DNA from 2 places in the Kocuria sp. JC486 genome. Region 1 is predicted to be linked to the other one. Evidence: riboswitches for the same ligand, from Rfam matches in the RefSeq annotation. Region 1 holds a riboswitch; the other holds the start of a gene.
What was found. A riboswitch is a leader RNA that binds a small molecule or an ion and turns the genes downstream of it on or off. The one in region 1 is predicted to bind thiamine pyrophosphate.

Region 1 (10,114 bases):
ACGTTGGCGCCGGGGTGGAACTTGGTGCCGCGCTGGCGGACGATGATGGAACCGGCGTTGACGAACTCGCCACCGAAGCGCTTGACGCCCAGGTACTGCGGGTTGGAGTCACGGCCGTTGCGGGTGGAGCTGGCGCCCTTCTTGTGTGCCATGTCTGATGCCTGCTTTCGCTAGGTGGCCCGTGGGTTCCGCGTCCCTGTGTTCAGGGGATGCGGCGGGCCGAGCTGGTTGGGATGAGACCGAACGCCGCTCAGGCGTCGATGCCGGTGACCTTCACGGTGGTCAGCTCGGCACGGAAGCCCTGGCGCTTCTTGTAACCGGTCTTGTTCTTGTACTTCTGGATGCGGATCTTGGGACCGCGCAGATCCTCGACCACCTCGGCGGTGACCTTCACGCCGGACAGGGCCTTGGCATCGGAGGTGACCTTGTCACCGTCGACCAACAGAACTGCCGGAAGCTCGATGGTGCTGCCTGCATCACCGGCGACACGGTCGACGGTTACCAGGTCTCCAACTGCAACCTTCTCCTGGCGGCCGCCAGCGCGGACAATCGCGTACACCACTTGGAACTCACTTCTCTCGACTGAACAAATACTGTCTTGGGCGAGTGCGTTCCTCTGCGGACCAAGGAGTCGTGCACAAACCTGTCTTGACCGGCCAGTGGGATGGAGACGCTGGTCAGGACCGCTTGTACAAAAGGTCAGGAACTACACCCGATGTGCGTGCCGGGCTCCGCGCTCGAACTATGGACGGTAGTTGAGGGGCTCACCGGTGGACGCACCAGGGATCGAGAATACGGCATGGTTGCAACGGCGGGCAAGCATTGGGCGCCCAGCGCGTCGCGCATGCGAGCAGGCTCACGTTCCCCGCTCACCGCGCGAGCTGGCCTGATGGCCGGTCTGCGTGGTCCCGGCACGTTCGCACGGGTCCTCGAAGAACCGTAGTTCCAGCTCGCAGGCCCGGCGGAACGCCCGGGCCATCTCCTCCCGTACCTCAGGACCGACCTGTCCCGCCAGGACGTCGACGACGCCGCGGGCACGGCGCGCCAAGGCGGTGAACTCCGGGTCGGAGTACGAATCCACCCAGGCACCGTAGGGGTGGTCCCAGCCGCCGTCGCCGCTCTCTGCCGCCATCCGCTCGCGGTGTTCCTGGAGCCGGTTGCCGATCCACGCGTACAGCCAGTAGCACGGCAGCACCGCCGCCGCACCAACGGCCCAGTCCCGCGTCTGCGTGGTGGCCAGCAGGAACTCCGTGTACTCGGCGGTGACCGCGCTGGGAGTGACGGGGACACCGGCGTCGACGAGCGTGCGGTGGAGTTGCTCGGTTTCCCTGGCGCAGCCGGCCGCGCCGGAGGCGAAGAAGGCCCGCCACTGCTCGGTGGGTGCCCGCACCGCGAGTTGGGCCAAGGCTCGGGAATAGTCCTGGAGATAGATCAGGTCCTGCGACAGATAGTCCAGGAACACGTCCCGGGGCAGCGTGCCCTGACCGAGCGCGGGGACGAAACGGCCGTCGTCGATCTGGCTCCTGATGTCCCCTGTCCGGGCCCAGAGCTGCTCCGTGAAGGACGAGTCCGCGCCCTTTTCCGGACCGGCACCACCTTCCTGTCCCATGCCATTCGCCCAATCGGTCAGGAGCTGCACCAGATGCGCTTCGAGATGGTGGCCGTGGTGGACCGGGCCGTTGCCCTGGCCGACCTCGAGTTCGTCGGCGTGGGTCAGGGCGCCACGGAGCCACTCGCGAGCGACTCCCACGGCAACCGACCAGTCACCGGTCCGTGCCCCCAGGACGGCGACGGCCGATGACAGCGAGCATCCGGTCCCGTGCGTGTTGTTGGTCCGAACCTTGGCTCCGGCCGCTTGGTAGACCGGTTCGGGCTGTCCGGGGGCCAGTAGGGCATCGGGGGTCCTATCCCCGGCCAGGTGTCCACCCTTGACCAGGACGAACACGTTGTGGCGCTCGGCCAGGGTCCGGCCCTGCTCCAGCGCCGTCGACCAGTCCTCCGCCACCGGCTCCCCTACAAGCACTGCGAGTTCGGGGAGATTGGGCGTCACCAGATCCGCGCGATGCAGCAGATCGCGCAGGGCCTCCTCGGCCTCTTGAGCCAGCAGCCGGTCACCGGAGGTCGCGATCATGACGGGGTCCAGGACGACGACCGGTGGCCGGTTCGCTTGGAGCCAGTCATTGACCGCTGCAATGACGTCGACCGAACCGAGCATGCCGATCTTGACGGCGTCGACCGTCACGTCGTCAGAGACCGCCTGGAGCTGCGCGGTGATGACCTCAGTGGGCACCGAGTGCACGAGCCGCACGCCGCGGGTGTTCTGGGCGATGGCGGCGGTGACCACGCTCATCCCGTATCCACCCAACACGGCGAAGGTCTTGAGATCCGCCTGCTGTCCGGCCCCGCCCGTCGGGTCCGTCCCGGCAATTGACAGGACGCGCGGGACCTTGCGGACGTTCGACTGGATGCTGGAGATGGTCTGGTCCGTGCTCAAGGGTTCGTCCCTTCCCCCGACGCGGACGCGCTCCCTACGCCGAGGGCCTCCCTGTATTGGGTCGCGGCCAACCGCGGGTCTCCCGAGTTCGCGCAGATCCCCGAGACCACGGCGACGCCGTCGGCCCCCGCGGCCAGCAGAGGTGGGCAGTCCTCGACCCGGACTCCGCCGATGGCCACCGCCGGTACGGGGCACCAGGCCCGGGCTGCGCGGAAGCCGTCGATGCCCAGGGGCTCGGGATGATCCGGCTTGGTACTGGTTGTGTGGACAGCTCCGATGCCGATGTAGTCCACCGTGCCTTCCGGCAGGAGTCGCACCGCGTCGAACTCGGTCGATTGGGCGGCGGAGAGCCCCACGATCGCGGCGGGACCGCAGATTGCGCGCACGTCGGACACGGGGATGTCCGACTGCCCCACGTGAACTCCCGCAACCGCCAGTCCGCGCTCACGGGCGGCCAGGTACACGTCCACGCGGTCATTGATCAGCACGGGTACCCGTGACCCGACTCGCGTCGCCACGGCCTGGACCAGGTCCAGGAACTCGGCCCCTCCCAGGTCCTTGCCCCGGACCTGGACCATGGTCACTCCACCGTCGACCGCGGCTTCGACGACGTCGGGCACGGACCGCGGGGCACTCAAGGCGCCGTCGGTCACGTGGTACAGCAGGAGATCGGCGGGGTCGAACACCGATCGGGCACGGGCCTCTCCGCTCGACTCAGAGGTGTTCTGGTGGCCGGTCATGCCTGCGCCACCTCCAGGGAAGTGACTGCGCTGCGGTCGCGGAGCAGCTGGGGGCTGAGTCCGTGGAGCCGGTCCAGCAGGCCCACCGCGAAGCTCCCCGGGCCGGCCGCTTCGGACGCGGCGAGTTCGGCGGCAACTTCCCAGGCCACGCTGCCTGCCACGGCGGCCTCCTGGGCATCCTGGGCCACGGCGGCAAACGCCGCGATGACGGCGCCCAGTGCACAGCCCCCGCCGGTGACGAGCGTGAGATAGGGGTGTCCGTGCGGAACGGTCCAGACGCCGTCCGGACCCACGATCAGGTCGGTCTCCCCCGAGATCGCCACCGCGCCCACGCCGTGACGGATGACCAACGTCCTTGCGGCGTCGAGGGCGTCTTCCGGTTGGACCGTGGAATCTGTGCCCCGCCCCCCGGCCCCGCCGCAGAGGGCGATGACCTCGGAGGCGTTGCCGCGGACCACCGTGGGCCCCAGTTCCAGGAGCTCGGCGGCCAGCGCGGTCCGGATGGGCAGCGCGCCCACGGCCACGGGATCGAGGATCCAAGGCGTACCGGTGGCCTTGCACGCGGTTGCCGCTTCGATCATGGCCGCGCGTTGTTCAGGGGTGGGCGTGCCCAGGTTGATCAACACGCCGTCGGCGATCTGGGCGAACGGCCCGGCTTCCCCCACGATGTCGGTCATCGCCGGGGCGGCCCCGAGTGCCAGGAGGGCGTTGGCCGTGAAGTTGGTGACCACCGAGTTGGTCAGACACTGGACCAGCGGACGGCCCGCGCGCAGATCGGCGAGCAGGACGGACAAGCGGTCGGACGGAAATGATGAAGATGACGCATAGCCCTGTGGCAAGGCGACAATCCCTTCGCTAGTACGAGCTAGATCAGGTTCAACGGGTTTGCTCTCAGCCGCGCAGTGCGCGGCACCCCGTGTCACGTGTCACCAAGACTGGACCCCGGAAACCCCGGATGTCCAGTCGGTGACTGTTGATTGCCTTGCCGGGTTGTCGTCAACCCGTGGCGCCTCAGCCTTCCGTGGAGTCAGAGCTCCGCGGGGCCGACGTCGGTGCAGACGCCCGGCGCACCCGTCGCTTGCGCTGCGGGGAGGTCTGGCCCGGTGCCCGCTCTCCCAGGGAGTCGGCCAACGAGTCCAAGGACGGCACCGAACTCCCGGCACCTGACCCGCTCGAAGACGACGTGCCCTGGGGCAGTTCGATGACCTCACCGGCGATCGTCACGCGGGAGGAGGCGCCGTCGTCGCCCGTCGAACCGGAGACCACGGAGGCGGATCCGGAGGTCACGGGGCCGGCCGGTTGAGGCGCCGTCGGCTGGGACTCGGTGTCGGGTGCTGCGACCGGAGCGGCAGCACGTCGAGCCCCGCGACGACGACGCGCCGCGGACACCGAGCGGTCCGGGACCGTTGCCGAGTCCGACGCAGCAGGGCGGGCCGGACGCTCGGATTGTCCGGAGGCCTTGGCGGCACCTTGGGGTTCCGTCGGCTGGTTCCGAGATGGTTCCGGCTGCTTTTCCTGCGTGGTCTGGTCGTTCTGTTGCCCGGATTCCGCGGGCTTGCCCGGCTGTGCAGCACCATTCGAGGCGCCGTTCTCCGAAGCGCTGGAGTCGTCTCCCCGGTTCTCGGAGCCCGAATCGTTCTGGCCGCGGTTGCGGGACCGCTTTCCGCGGCGCTTCCGACGGCGCCTGCCGCCGTCGCCCGAGGAGTCCGACCCGGCGTCGGGACGGTCGGAATCCGGTGCGGAGGTGTCACCGTTACCGGCGCTTCGCGCGTCGTCGGCCCCCGTGTTCGAAGACTGAGCCGCGGGGTGCGAGTCGGCGGCCTCCCCGGAAGTGTCGGCGCCGGTGGCGGACTCGCCCTTGGGATCGTCGTGGTGAGAGGCCGAGGCGATGGCCGCGAAGGCGTTGCGGGTGGCCTGGGCGCGCTTGGCGTCCTCGGCATCCTTCGGGTTCTCGCCCGACTGACCCGAATCACCGGTGTCCTTGGCGTTGCCGCGATCTGCGTTCCCCTGGCCCGAGCCCGAGCGACGGCTGCGCTTGCGTTCGTTGCGCTGGCTGCGGTGGGAGTCAGTGGAGACCCCGCCCTTGCCCTTGAGGGGGTGGTCGTGGATGACCACGCCGCGGGACTCACAGGCCTCACAGGGTTCGCTGAAAATCTCCAAGAGCCCGGTGCCCATGCGCTTGCGGGTCATCTGGACCAGACCCAGGGAGGTCACCTCGGCCACCTGGTGCTTGGTGCGGTCCCGGCCCAGGCACTCGACCAGTCGGCGCAGCACCAGATCGCGGTTGGCTTCCAGCACCATGTCGATGAAGTCGATCACGATGATTCCGCCGATGTCGCGCAGACGCAGCTGACGCACGATCTCCTCGGCGGCTTCCAAGTTGTTCTTGGTGACCGTTTCCTCGAGGTTGCCGCCGGAGCCCGTGAACTTGCCGGTGTTGACGTCCACAACCGTCATCGCCTCGGTCCGGTCGATCACCAGCGAACCGCCGGAGGGCAGCATGACCTTGCGGTCCAGTGCCTTGTAGATCTGTTCGTCCACCTGGTAGTGCTCGAACAGGTCCTCGTCCTCGGTCCACTGGGAGACGCGGTCCAACAGGTCCGGGGCCACGTACATCACGTAGGCCTCGATGTTGTCCCAGGCGGCCTGCCCCTGGACGGTCATCGAGGTGAAGTCCTCGTTGAAGACGTCACGCACCGTCTTGATGGTCAGGTCCGGCTCCGCGTAGAGCAGCTCCGGGGCCAGCGTCTTGCCCTGGTTGGACTTCTCCTGGATCTGCTCCCACTGCGAGCGCAGACGGTTGATGTCGTTGGTCAGCTCCTGCTCGGAGGCACCCTCGGCCGCGGTGCGCACGATCACGCCCGCACCTTCCGGGAGGTGGTCTTTCAGGATCTTCTTGAGCCGTTGGCGTTCGACGTCGGGCAGCTTGCGGGAGATACCCGTCATGGACCCGCCGGGCACATACACCAGGTAGCGGCCGGGTAGGGAGACCTGGCTCGTCAGGCGCGCGCCCTTGTGCCCCACCGGGTCCTTGGTCACCTGCACCAGGACGGCGTCGCCGGGCTTGAGGGCGTTCTCGATGCGCTTGGCCGAGCCGCCCAGATCGGCCTGGTCCCAGTTGACCTCGCCCGCGTACAGGACGGCGTTGCGACCGCGGCCGATGTCCACGAACGCGGCCTCCATGGACGGCAGCACGTTCTGGACCTTGCCCAGGTAGACGTTGCCGATCAGGGAGTCCTGCTGCGTGTGGGACACGAAGTGCTCGGCCAGCACGCCGTCTTCGAGCACGCCGATCTGGATGCGGTCGTCCTTCTCCCGGACCACCATCTTCCGTTCCACGGACTCACGGCGAGCCAGGAACTCGGCTTCCGTGATGACCTGACGGCGCCGGCCGGACTGGCGGGACTCGCGACGTCGCTGCTTCTTGGCCTCCAGTCGGGTGGAGCCCTTCACGGACTGGACGGTCGTCGGCGCGGACCCGTCGACCACTCGGCCCGTACGGATCCGGGTCACGGTTCCGGGCGGGTCCTCGTCGTTGCCGCCTTCCAGTTCCATGTCCACGGTGCCACGACGACGACGTCGCCGACGCTTGCTGGTCACGCCCGCCCCGGGAGCGGGATCCTCGAACTCAGCTTCCTCGGCGGCGTCGGCCTCGTCCAGGGCCGCCTGGCGGGCCTCCTCACGAGCCGCCGCTGCTCGCTCGGCCGCAGCCTTGATCGCCTCCGTGTCCGGGGCGTGGAACATCAGCGACGTCGCGGATGCGGCGCTGAACACGGCGAAGGGGTCCTCCTCCGCGGAGGGTTCGACGTCGTCGGTGGACTCGCTGGCGTCTTCGTCGTTGGCGTCGTCCGGAGAGTCAGCTGACTCAGGCGAGTCCGCTGATTCAGGTGAGTCCCCGGAATCGGGCGAGTCTGCGGACCCCTCGGATTCAGAAGCGGTGGAGTCCTCAGAATCCTCGGGGGCCTCGGCCGCGTCCTCAGCTTCCTTCGCAGGCTGGTCGTCACCGTCAGCCGACTCGCGTTCGGGGGCGTCGACGGGTTCGTTCAGCGGCAACTCGGTCTGCGCTGCATCCTGCCCGTCCCGCGCCTCGGCGTTCCGCATGGCTTGGAAGGCCATCTCGGCGGGCGTTTCGGAAGGGGTCTCCGCGGCCACAGTGCTCGGGAGCTCTGCAGTGGGCTCGGCGGGCGCCATGTTCGCGGCGGCGTTGGGCGTGTCGGAGGTGTGCTCGTCGGCGGAGACTTCTGAGCCTTCGCTCGCCGGATTCACCTGGTCGTTGGTCATGTATTCGCCATATTCCTGCGGGTAGCACCGTCTACACCCGGTGGCCCGCCGGTCGGTGGCGCCGTGCGGGGCCCTTGCGGGTCGCGCGGCTGCCAAAAGTCGTCGTGTGCTCCGTGCGGGGCGCGGTGGTAACCGGCTCGCCGCACGGGCCGTCCGGTTGGCCGAGCCACCGGGCCACCTGGAAGCAGTGGCACTCGGGCGGTCTTGACCCCGACGGACGCGCTCGATCTTCCTGAGAGCTGCGGTCCACCGGGCGTGCGATCGGAACCGGTACGGATCACGCATCAGGTGCAGCCAATGCGCGACCGGATTCATTCTGGCACACGCAACCGCGGCAACGTGTTCAGCGCGTACCCAACGTCCGCGCCTATGATCACGATGTGATGACGAAAGCCACCGAAAACCACAACCAGGCCGCCCTGGACGAGTCGGATCCCACATCGCGCCTACCACGTGGGGACGCCAGCTGGGCCCTGCTCGCGGTGATCACCGCAGGACTGGCTCTCTACGCATCGATCTCCCTGGTGATCGAGAAGTGGGCGATCCTGCAGGACCCCCTGCACGTGACGGCGTGTGACATCAACGCGGCGTTCTCCTGCGGAACGGTGATCCGTTCCTCACAAGCTAACCTATTCGGCTTCCCGAACCCCTTCATCGGTCTGGTCGCCTACACCCTGGTGATCGTGATGGCCGTCGGCGTGTTGGCGGGAGCCCGCTACAAGGCCTGGATGTGGATGGGGCTGTTGGTTGGCCTGGTCCTGGGTGAAGTGTTCTTGCTGTGGCTCTGGACCCAGGCGACGTTCTCGATCAACGCCCTGTGCCTGTACTGCATGCTCGTGTGGTTCGTGCACCCGGTCCTCCTCATGGCCACTGTGGCTCGTTGTGTACGAACGCGGGCGCTCCCGGCTCCCGAAGCGCTGCGAGACACCACCAAGATCTGGGCGCCCGCCGGTGTGATCCTGATTTGGCTGGTGGTCTTCGGCACCGTGCTGGTCCGCTTCTCCGGGACCATGTTCGGCTGACCCACCTCCCCACCTACCGCCGAACCCTCGCGAAACTCGCCGATCAGGTGTTGATCTGGCAGTTTCGCGAGGGTTCGGCGCTATGAGGGGTGCTGCTCAGGCGAACCAGATAGCGATTTCGCGTTCCGCCGACTCGGGGGAATCGGAGCCGTGAACGATGTTCTTCTGCACCTTCTCGCCCCAGTCACGGCCCAGGTCGCCGCGGATGGTGCCGGCGGCGGCCTTGACCGGGTCGGAGACGCCGGCCATGGCTCGGAAGGACTCGATCACGGAGTCGCCCTCGAACACCGCAGCGACCACGGGCCCGGACATCATGAACTCGACCAGGGGTTCGAAGAACGGCTTGCCCTCGTGCTCGGCGTAGTGCGCGGTCAGGATCTCCCGAGTGGCATCCAACTTCTTGAGCTCGACCAGCTTGAAACCGCGGGCCTCGATGCGGGCCAGGACCTGGCCGGTGAGGTTGCGCTCGACGCCGTCGGGCTTGACCAGGACAAGGGTGCGTTCGGTCATGGGTGACTCTCCTTTGGGGATCACGCCCGGGTCCCTGCCCGGGCCATTGTTCGCGGTGAGCGCGGTAGCGCCCCTCGGGTCCAGGGGTCAGCCTAGTGGGGCGCACGCTCGTGACGGTTACTGGACCTGCACCCCGATTCGGGGACGACGACGAACACGCACCTGAGCGGAACAGGCCCGGAAATGGTCGGCGTGTGTCGGCCTCGGGCGCCGACCAGCCCGTCCTCGTCCGGCGCGCCTTACCGGCCTCATCCCTCCGAGCGCGGCATCAGGCGGTCGTGCAGAGGAGTTCGGAAGATTCCTTGTGGGTCCAGGGCGTCCAGACCGGTCAAGGCCTCCTGCCAGGCAGGGAACTGGCCCGGGATCCAGTCCTTCAGTTCCCGGTCGTCCGTCCAAGGGCCGGCAGCCGTGTGCGCGAAGCGCTTGGACCATTCCGGCCGCGCGACGCCGAGTTCGGAGGACAGGTTCCTGAACCACGCGTCAATTTCGGCATAGAACTCGCCGGTTCCCGGTGTACCCGGGAGGCTCAGGACGTCCAGCCACACGGCAGTATCCAGCTCTGGCCGCCCAGGAACTGGCGTGACCGAAGAGAGCGACGGCACGACGGCACCGTCGACAGTGACGTCTTCCGAACGGTCAACGCCTGTCACCCGGATCTCGCACACGTTGTTTGCCGGATACTGCCCTCGCGAGCGGTAGGTGCTGATGAGCTCCTGGTAGTGGGTGGTGAAGTCCGCGACCACGCGCTGGACCTGATCGCGGCGGGTGATCACGACGTGGCTTCCGGCGGACACCAACAACGTGGTGGGCCGTACGAAGTGGATGAAGTTCTTGGCTTCGCCCCACATGTCCAGGGCTCCGTTGGCAACCAAGCCCGCCCGGGTGGCGTACATCATGGCTGCAGTGGCCTTGGGAGTCAGGGAGTGCGCGCCTTGGGTGACCTGGGTGATTAGAGAGGCCACCTCGTCCGAGAGCCGGTCGGCGAACGGGTAGTTGAACGGCGCGTAGCGGGCGCTGGAAAGCAGGGGCTCGGTGGGCGTGACCTGCCAGGTCTGGACCCACGGGTA
Region 2 (10,114 bases), on a different contig from region 1:
TATCAACTTTGTACATGACGTACGTCACGGTGTCCTAGTCGAATATGGAGAGCCGCATTCGTTGTTGCCGTCAGGTTGACTCACGAGACCCGCGCTCGGGTTCCGCGCTCAAGATCCATGGCAAGACATGAAAGGAAGGTCGTGGCCACGGAAGCACCTAAACTGAGGCGCATGTACCGCATCGCCACCGTGTGCACCGGTAACATCTGCCGGTCTCCCATGGCAGAACTCGCCCTCCGTCAGGCCTTCGATCAAGCAGGTCTGGGCGAGCGCGTCGTCGTCGACTCCGCAGGCATCTCCGAGGAAGAACTGGGCAATGGCGTGGACCCCCGCGCCGCTCGTCTCCTGGAGCGCCTGGGTCTTGACCCCAGCGGGCACCGAGCCCAGACAATCGATGACGACTGGCTGCAGGATCACGACCTGGTCCTGGCCATGGACACACCACATCTCCGCGCCTTGACTCGTTGGGTCGACCGCGCCGGGACGGGGCCAGAGGTCCACCTGTTCCGCTCCTTCGATGCCACCACGGCAGACCCGAAGGCTCCGACTCGCGACGACGCGGCCCTGGGCATCGCCGACCCCTGGTACGGAGACGAAGCGGGGTTCCAGGAGACCTGGGATCTCATCGCGGCGGCCGTGCCCGGGATCGTGGAACATGTGCGCGAACAGCTCGACCGTGTCCCGATCGAGGAACACGACCGGAACCTCTCCCGCACGACGACGGCCGGTGGTTGAGCGTGCAGGACGTCGAACTGCTCATGGACCCGGCGATCGCGGAACGCAATCCGTCGGGACTCGCGCTGATGCACCAGCTCGAGAACCCCACCCGTCGCCCGCATCTGATCGGCATCGACGGTCGGTCCGGCGCGGGAAAGACGAGCCTGGCCGAGCAGCTCTCCTCCGTCCTGTCCGTCACCCGCGACGTGGTGACCTTCCATCTCGAGGACATCTACCCCGGCTGGGACGGTCTGGCCCAAGGCATCGAGACGTACAACGAATCCATCATGGCCGCCCTGCGCGAGGAACAGGACGCGTACTGGGCGGCCTGGGACTGGCTGGCCAATTCCTCCGGCGGTCCGCGGCTAACCCGGTGCGCCGAGATCGTGATCCTGGAAGGCGTGGGGGCGTGCAACGCCGTGGCGCGCGAAGTCCTGGACGTTTCCGTCTGGGTCGAACTTCCGGAGAGCCAACGCCGGGCACGGGCGCTGAGCCGCGACGGCGCGTCCTACGAGCAGTACTGGGATCGTTGGGCCGCGCAAGAGGCGCTGTACCTGGAATCCGATCCCGTGTGGGAAGGCGCTGACATCATTCAGCCCGGCCCCACCGCCTGAGTCCCCACCGCCTGAGTCCGGACTGCCTGACTCCGGCACCGTCGCTGCGCACTGTCCGCAAAGGTGCGGCGGCGTCCCGCCGCCGACGCATCACTGCCAGATGAAGCGCTGCACCCCTGCCAAGTGGGAGGCGATCGGGGCACCCACGGCGAGCGCCAGGGTGATCACGAGCAGCAGGGCATCTGCGGCACCACGGCGAATGGGCCGGGCCCAGGTGCGGTCCCGTGCCTCCACCACGGAGCCGAAACCCCTGGCCTCCATGGTCACCGCCAGTCGCGTCGCGCGTCGCAGAGCCTGGACAAGGAGCCCGAAGGCGCGGCCACCCCATTCCGCGAGAACCGTCCCTGGGTTCCGTGACGCCCCCGCACCCCGCGCGCGACGTGCCGTCACCAGAACCTGCCATTGCTTGATCATCACCGACATGAGCCGCAGCCCCACCAGGGCGGCGATCACGAACCGCGCGGGCAGGCGCAGGGTGCGGGCGAGTCCGTCCGCCAGGTCGGTGGGATCCGTGGTGAGGAGCAGCATCAGCCCGGGCAGCGCCAGGGCGAGCCCGCGCAGTGAGATCGCGGCCCCGGCCGCGACCGACCCCTGAGTCAGCGTCATAGGCCCTACGGACACCAGCGGCGGGCCCGAGTCCTCGGCTAGGAGCGCGGTTCCCCACCCGGACAGCAGCGCGGCCAGGACCAGCGGCCAGGCGGCGAGCAACAGCCGCAGGGGACGTTGACCCGCCAGCGACAGTGCCGCGAGTTCGCCCAGCAGGATCAGCCCCGAGGTGATGGGGTCCGCCGAAAGGATCAGCGGGACAGTCAGTGCGACGGCGCACGCGAGCTTGGTGAGTGCGTCACGGCGTTCGAGCCAGCCTCCACCGCCCCTGGTGGTCAGCGGAGCGGGAGCGTCCGGCTGCTCGACGGACGGCGCGGCGTGCAGCTCGATTTCCCGGGCACCCAGGGCGCGGATCAGGTCCCGGTCGTGGGTGACGACGACGACGGCTCGCCCCGCTCGCACCTGATCGGCCAGCAGGTCGACCACCGACCACCACGTCCGTGAATCCTGCCCGAAGGTCGGTTCATCCAGAACCAGGATGTCGGGAGCAGCGGCCATGACGGTTCCCACCGACAACCGCCGCTTCTGCCCTCCGGAGAGGGTGAACGGATTGGCCTCGGCCAGGTCCGTGAGTTCCAGGCGTTGGAGCAGTTCCTCGACCGTGGAGTCGATCCGGTCCTGAGACCACCCGGCTCGGCGGGGCCCCTCGGCCAGCTCGGCCCGGACGGATTGGGTGAGGAACTGGTGCTCGGGTTCCTGGAACACGGTGCCCACGCGAGTGACCAGTTCGCGGCCGGCCCACGCCGATGGATCCGCCACGGTGTCACCGGCCAGTGCGGGTTGGGCCTCGACCGTTCCGCCTGCCGGGACCAGAAGCCCCGCGAGGGTCAGGGCCAGGGTCGATTTCCCCACCCCGTTGTTCCCGGTCACCGCAGTTGCGCTCCCCCGGCGGACCGTGAGGTCCACGGGCCGCGCCGCCGGCGTTCCCGCGTTCAGGTGCTCTGGAACGGGCCTGCCACGGCGGGCCAGCCGTCGTCGTCCGGCGAGCGCCCGTGAGCCGGGCTGGTCCCGGGACACCTCGAGACCGACGGCGCGCAGCAACGGTTCACCGTCCGTCGCCGGACTCACGACCGGTTCAGGTGCGGGCGCATCGGGAACCCACACGCCGCGCTCGAGCAGCACCCGGCGCCGCCCGGGGTCCCCGAAGACCTGCCCCGGGGTGCCGTCGTGCTCCACACCGCCCGCGCCGAGCACGACGACCCGCTCGACCAGGTCCGTCCAGACCTCGGTGCGGTGCTCGACCACGATCAACGTCGCACCGGTCTGCACCGCGACCGCTTCGACGGCGTCGCGCACAGTGCGAACACCTTCGGGGTCGAGGTTGGCGGTGGGCTCGTCCAACAGGAGCAGCCTCGGCCGCATGGCGGTGACACCCGCCAGGGCGAGTCGCTGCTGTTGTCCACCGGACAGCGCCTCGGTGTCCCGGTCGAGCTCAACGGCCAGGCCGACGGCGTCCAGGGTCTCGGTGACCCTCGGCCAGATCTGCTCGGTCGGGACGGCCAGGTTCTCCGGACCGAAGGCGACGTCGTCGCCGACCCGCGCGAGCACGATCCCCGATTCGGGGTCCTGTTGGAGCAGCCCGGTCACGGTGGCCCGGTCGGCGGCCGGGGCGCCGTCGACGAGCAATTCTCCGAGCGGCCCCTCGGGGCCACCGGGCGCATCGCTTGCCCCTTGCTGAACCTCCAGCTCGTCGGTCTCGCGGCGTTCGAGGACACCGGCCAGTGCGTGGAGCAAGGTCGACTTGCCGACCCCGCTGGGGCCCACGAGCAGGACTTTCTCGCCCGGTCGGATCACCAGGTCCAGTCCACGGGGCGAAGGGAGAGCTCGCCCCGGATGCTGCCAGCCGAATCCCCGGGCTTCGACGAGTGCGCCCCCTGTGCCCTGAGCCGGTGTCTGTTCAGCGGAGCCCGACACCGCTGTTCCCGTCAACGCCCGGAAGCCAGGGCGGAAAGGACGCCGGTACCGCGCAGCGCCCGGACCAGCAGCCACATCGCCACACCCGCGATGACGGCACCCGAGAGGGTCGCCAGGGCCACGTACACCCCTTGGTGGGCAACCGGCCATTCGTAGTAGTAGAGCACGCACTCGGAGATGCTGCCGAACAGGCCGGACAAGGCACCCGCGGCCGCAGCCACGCCGAGGCCGGCCCGGCGGTACCGCACCGCGGCGAAGACCAGCTCGGCACCCAAACCTTGCACGATCCCGGAAATCACCACGGTCAGCCCGAAGTGAGTTCCCATGACACCTTCGAAGATCGCCGCGAGGAGTTCGCACAGCAGGGCGGCACCCGGTTTGCGGATGATGAGCCCGCCCAGGGTCCCGGCCACGAGCCATCCACCGAGCATCAGACCGGCGGCGGGCGGATACGCCACGGACGCACCGGTGATCACGGGGTAGATCAGATTGGACCAGGCCCAGAAGATCACGCCACCGGCTGCGGCCAGGACGGCCAGCACCACCAGGTCCACCACCCGCCAGCGCAACGCGGCACCGGTGCGGGTCGCCCGGCGTGGAGAACCGTTCGAGCCGGTTCCCGGGCTGTGAGATGTTGTTGAGGTCATGGCTTCCTCCTGCGGGGACGGACCGTCAGTCCGTCCCGGTCTCAGGAGGGGGAGGTGGGCACCGGACGCAGCCGGTGCAACACCTCGAGATACTCGACTCCCTTCGCCGGTACTAACCGGATCAGGTTCGAGGGTCTGCGGTCTCCCGCACTCTCAGCGCTCGCGCGCTCCCCTGTCGTTCGTTTTCAGTGCGTGCCCACTCTACCAATGCGCGAAGGCCGGTTGCCGCCCGTTCTCACGGGTTGGCAACCGGCCCTCGACGACCGTCGGCAAGGGGCCGGGTGTCAGGACTCGCCCTGGTTGCTTTGCATCTTGGTGACCTGACGGGTCACTGCCACACGCACCACCGTGGTGACCACGCCGGTGATCACGGCCCACAGCAGGATGTCAGCCCACCGCTCCTCAGGATCCGGGTTCTTGGCGGGCGGCGGGTTACCGGTGAGCTTTGCCCACACGGCACCCAGTCCCTTGTTCGCCGCCGTGACGCCCGCGAGGGACGCCGCGGTTCCGGCCAGGCCCACAACCTTGTCGTTCATGTTCTCTCCTTACCCGGACGCGCAGGTCCGTGGTGGACGGGTGGCACGCCCAGTCCTAGCAGGACCGGGTGCACCAACGCGGTTCATGACAAACACTAGCGCGACTGGTCCTCCGAGCCATCAGCCCACTGCTCAAGTTGTGATTCGACCGGCGTGTTTTCGCGCAGAGCAATCGCCAGTTCGTCCTTGACCACGCCTTCCTCCTTGACGTGCTTGCTCCGGTAGCTGGCCCGTCCCACCATGTGAGCGCTGACGGGTGCCGTCAGGAGCATGAACACCCACCCCAGCAGGGCCAGCGGCAGCAGGGCCCACGCCCGGTTCATGACGATCACGGCCAGCAGGACGCACAACAACCCGAGCACCTGGGGCTTGGTGGCCGCGTGCATACGCGTGAGGACATCCGGCAGTCGGACCAACCCCACCCCGGCGGCGAACGCCATGAGGCACCCCACCAGCAGTAATACGGATCCGACGACGTCCAGAACGGTCTGCATCATCGGCCCTCCGTCGCGGACGTGTCCTGCGTGCTCTGCCGCGGCGCCTCCGCGTCCTCCCAGGCCGAACCGCCACGACCCGCGTCCGGGTGTCGAGAGGGACGGGACTGCACGAATCGTGCGAAGGTCACGGAGGCCAGGAAACCCACCAGGGAGATCATCACCGTGAGAATCATGTAGTCCGTGGTGCCCTTCCACACCATGTCCACGCACACGGCCGCGGCCACGATGGCCAGCAGCACGTCACTGGCCAAGACACGGTCCAGCAGGGACGGCCCCTTGACCAGCCGGTACAGGACACCGACGGCGCCGCCGGAGAGCAGGAGCACCGCGGTCACCAGAACATAGGGGTTCACGCTTCCACCTCCGAACGCCGGGGTGAGCTCAGGACGGCCAGGGGCCGACGTCGCCCCAGTCGTTGATCCTCCGCCTTGAGCAGGTCCAGCTCCTCCCGGGTGCCGATCACCCTGATCCACGCCGCCTCGGTCCGCAGCACACCGTTGCGGAAGGCTTCCACGTCGGCGTCGTCGTCGACGTCCAGGGCATGGAAGTAGAGCGTTGCCGTGGATCGGTCGACCTCGATCAACACGGAACCCGGGATCACCCCCGTGGTGTTGCCGACGGCAGCGATCATGAGGTCGTTGACCGTGCGGAGTTTGACCGCGACCAGTGCGCTCCGGACGTTGGGGCCCTTGCGGATCGCGACCCACAGAACCTGGAAGCTGGCCTTGACCACCTGGTACAGGAACGTGACAGCCATGACCACGGCCTGGAGAACGTTGAAGCGATGGGACAGGGCGACCGGAGGCAGTGCCAGGACGCGGGTGACCAGCAGGGCGAAGATCACACCGACCACCAGGTTCTTGACCGTCAGCTCCCCCCACAGAACGGCCCAGACCACCACGAGCCACAGGATCAGGGGGATCTCGACGACGAACCGGTGGGTGCGGCGCGGACCACCGCGGGACTCTGCTCCGGATTCGGCTCGGTTGCTGTTCACGGTGCCACCTCCCGGCCGTCTGAGTCCCCGTCACCGGCCGCTTGCTCCACCGGTCCCGACGGCGCCCCCTCCGGGCCCAGTACGGCTTCGACGTAGGCGCCCGGATTCACCAGGTTCTCGGCCGCGTTGTCCGCCACGGCGAACAACGGGCCGGCGAAGACGGTCAAGGCCACACCGATCACGACCAGCACGGCGGTCGGCCACACCATGAGGCGCGGGAGCAGGCTCACGGTCTGCCTGCCGCCCTCGTCCCGGGTGAGGGTCTGCACGGCCCCGGCACCCCAATGGCCTTCGCGGCTGGGGGCCAGGAGCACGGGGTCGGGGAAATCGGCGTCGTCCGTGGTGCGCAGGAACACGCGGTTCCACACGCGCATGAGTGCGATCAGCGTGAGCAGCGAGGTGAGCACCGCCCCGGAGATCACCACGTAGGTCTGCCACGTCGCGTTGTCCACACCGGCCTGGAACAACCCGATCTTGCCCAGGAACCCGGAGAACGGCGGGATGCCCCCCAGGTTGAGGGCTGGGATCATGTAGAGCACCGCCAGCACCGGGGCCAGCCGCGCCATGCCTCCCAGACGATCGGAGTTCGTGGACCCGCCCCGGCGTTCGATCAGCCCCGCGACCAGGAAGAGGCTGGTCTGGATGATGATGTGGTGGCCCACGTAGTAGACCACCGCGGCGAATCCCGCCGCCGTGCCCACCGCGATCCCGAAGACCATGTACCCGATGTGGCTCACCAGCGTGAACGACAACAGACGCTTGACGTCGATCTGGGCCAGCGCGCCCAGGATCCCCACGACCATGGTCAGCAGGGACACCCACATCAACAATCCGTTGATCTGCTCGCCGGGAAACAGCAGCGTCTCGGTCCGGATGATCGAGTACACGCCCACCTTGGTCAGCAGTCCGGCGAACACGGCCGTCACGGGCGCGGAGGCGGTCGGGTAGGAGTCGGGCAGCCAGAACGACAGCGGGAACACCGCGGCCTTGATCCCGAAGGCCACCAACAGCATCAGGTGCAGCTGCATCTGCGTCCCCACGGGCAGATCTGCGAGTTTCAGGCAGAGATCCGCCATGTTCACCGTTCCGGTGGCCGCGTAGACCATGGCGATTGCGATCAGGAACAGCACGGAGGAAATGATGGACACGACCACGTAGGTCACGCCCGCGCGGATGCGCTGGGTTGTGCCGCCCATGGTCATGAGCACGTAGGAGGCCACCAGGAAGATCTCGAACCCCACGTAGAGGTTGAACAGGTCCCCCGCCAGGAACGCGTTGGAGACACCGGCCACCAGGATCAGGTACGTGGGGTGGAAGATCGAAATGGGGCCCTCGGAATCGCCGTCAGCCACACCCTGTCCGGTGGCGTAGATCAGAACCGCCAGGGACACGATCGTGGAGACCACCAGCATCACGGCCGAGAGCTGGTCCACGATCAGCACGATCCCGAACGGCGCCTCCCAGCCACCGAGGTTCACCGACGTGGGGGGCGCGTCCCAGGAGGTCGCCAGCACGAGCATTTCGACGGCGAGCGAGACCACCAGTGACCCGATGGCGACGAGGCGCTGCAACCGGTTGCGGTGGAAGAGCACCAGGGACAGGGCCGCGCCCACGAAGGGCACGATGATCGCCAGGGGGGCGAGCTGAGCGACGTCGATGCTCATCGGCGGTCCTCCTGTTTCTGCTCCTGGTCGCGGTACTGCTGGTCACGCAGATGGCGTTGTTCGTTCTCGCGCTCGTGCGCCTCGAGTTGCTCGTCGTCGAATTCGGAGGTGTCCTGCGGCAGGTCCGCGTCCTCCTCGTCCACGAAGGCGGACTGCGTGGCCACGCGACGGTCCTCGGCGTCGTCGGTGATCACGTCACGGCGGGACAGGGCCCAGGACCGGTAGATCAGGCCCAGCATGAACGCGGTCACGGCAAGGCCTATCACGATGGCGGTCAACACGAGGGCCTGCGGAAGGGGATCCGTGTAGCTGCGGGGATCCGTGCCCTCGGTGTACAGCGGCGCCAGGCCGGGGATCCCGGCGGCGTGCAGGATCAGCAGATTCGTGGCGTTGGTGAGCAGCATGAGTCCCAAGACCACGCGGGTCAGGGAGCGTTCGAGCACCAGGTAGACGCCCACGGAGTAGAGGACGCCCATCACGATCAGGAGGGTCAGATTGACGCTCATCGGGGGTCTCCTCCTTCCAGTGGGTCGAGGATCAGGGCGCCGGTGGTGGGTTCTGCGATCTCTGCGGGGCCCTCTCCTGGTTCTTCCCTGGTCACGGTGACAGAGCCGGTGCTGCCGGAATCCGCCGTGGGGCCGCGGGTCACCTTGATCCGCGCCCCGCCGCGTCCCTGGTCCTGACGACGGCGCCGGGCGATCTCGTCCTCGTGCTGACGGTCAACGTGCCCGCCCAGTGCACGCAGGATGTCCAGAACCAGCCCGATGACCACCAGATAGACACCGACGTCGAAGATCACGGAGGTCACCAGGTAGGCGTCACCGATCAACGGCAGCGTCGTCTCGAGCTTGTAGCTCTGCATGACGGACCCGCCGAAGAACACGGGGACCACGGCGTAGAGGCCGCACACGGCCAGACCGAGCCCCAGCATGGTGCCGGCATTGAACGGGGTGGCCCGCTCCAGTTCGTAACGCCCGCCGGCCAGGTACCGGAGGGTCAGGGCGAGCCCCGCCGTGAGACCGGCCGCGAATCCACCGCCCGGGAGGTTGTGCCCCGCCACCAGCAGGTACAGGGAGACCACCATGATCGTGTGGAACAGGAGCCGGGTGATCACCTCCAGCACGATCGAGCGGGATTCCGGGGCCATGGTGCGTCCCGCGATGATGTAGGGACTGCTCGTCTCCGATCGGAACACCCTTGCCGTCCGCGAGCCTTCCGACTGGATCGCCTGGGAGGCACGCTGCTGGATCTGCTGCAGCTGGGCGGTGTCCGGCACCGCGGCCCTACGGACCATGCGGTCCCCGCGGCCTTGTACGAACAGCAGTGAGGCCACACCCGTGGCCGCCACGACCACCACGGTGAGTTCACCGAAGGTGTCCCAGGCGCGGATGTCCACCAGGGTCACGTTGACGACGTTCGCGCCGTGGCCGATCTCGTAGGCGAGTTCCGGCATGTCCAGGGAGACGGGCGCGGCCGTGCGGGAGGCCATGGACATCGCGGTCAGCACGGTGATGAACGCGCCGAAGGTCACCGCGACCACGGCCCGCGGGAAACGCGTCCGATCTGATTTGGTGTCCCACACCGGGGCTGGCAGGGACCTGAGGGCCAAGACGAAGGCCACCAGGGCGATGGTCTCGACCAGGACCTGGGTCAGGGCCAGGTCCGGTGCGCCGTGCAGGGCGAAGATCATGACCATGCCGTACCCGGTCACGGACACCAGCAGGACCGCGAGGAACCGCTTCTGGACCTTGATCACGGCGATCGCCGCAACCACCATGACGGCGCCGGCGATGACCTGTCCCCAGGAATCCGCGAGTCGCATGGCTCCCAACGGCGGGGTCTCCTCCACGAACAACGCGACCACGGGAACCACGATGGCCGTGACCAGGATGACCGAGAGGTAGAAGCTCAGCGATCCGCGC

Region 2: it holds a riboswitch for thiamine pyrophosphate, as region 1 does, so the genes downstream of both, GWK18_RS05400 (ECF transporter S component) here and thiM (hydroxyethylthiazole kinase) in region 1, are expected to answer to the same signal.

Annotation. Positions count from the first base shown of each region.
Region 1 covers NZ_JAAOZS010000001.1:235,439-245,552, forward strand. The annotation lists gene rpmA (50S ribosomal protein L27) at 1-152, opposite strand, end outside; gene rplU (50S ribosomal protein L21) at 251-562, opposite strand; gene GWK18_RS01050 (bifunctional hydroxymethylpyrimidine kinase/phosphomethylpyrimidine kinase) at 857-2,494, opposite strand; gene thiE (thiamine phosphate synthase) at 2,491-3,234, opposite strand; gene thiM (hydroxyethylthiazole kinase) at 3,231-4,028, opposite strand; TPP riboswitch at 4,064-4,161, opposite strand; gene GWK18_RS01065 (Rne/Rng family ribonuclease) at 4,246-7,515, opposite strand; gene GWK18_RS01070 (vitamin K epoxide reductase family protein) at 7,899-8,537, shown strand; gene ndk (nucleoside-diphosphate kinase) at 8,634-9,047, opposite strand; gene GWK18_RS01080 (cholesterol oxidase substrate-binding domain-containing protein) at 9,296-10,114, opposite strand, start outside.
Region 2 covers NZ_JAAOZS010000007.1:29,643-39,756, forward strand. The annotation lists gene GWK18_RS05385 (low molecular weight protein-tyrosine-phosphatase) at 172-735, shown strand; gene GWK18_RS05390 (hypothetical protein) at 738-1,331, shown strand; gene GWK18_RS13400 (ATP-binding cassette domain-containing protein) at 1,422-3,731, opposite strand; gene GWK18_RS05400 (ECF transporter S component) at 3,863-4,498, opposite strand; TPP riboswitch at 4,580-4,682, opposite strand; gene GWK18_RS05405 (DUF4235 domain-containing protein) at 4,783-5,034, opposite strand; gene mnhG (monovalent cation/H(+) antiporter subunit G) at 5,130-5,531, opposite strand; gene GWK18_RS13405 (monovalent cation/H+ antiporter complex subunit F) at 5,528-5,884, opposite strand; gene GWK18_RS05420 (Na+/H+ antiporter subunit E) at 5,881-6,528, opposite strand; gene GWK18_RS05425 (Na+/H+ antiporter subunit D) at 6,525-8,192, opposite strand; gene GWK18_RS05430 (Na(+)/H(+) antiporter subunit C) at 8,189-8,698, opposite strand; gene GWK18_RS05435 (Na+/H+ antiporter subunit A) at 8,695-10,114, opposite strand, start outside.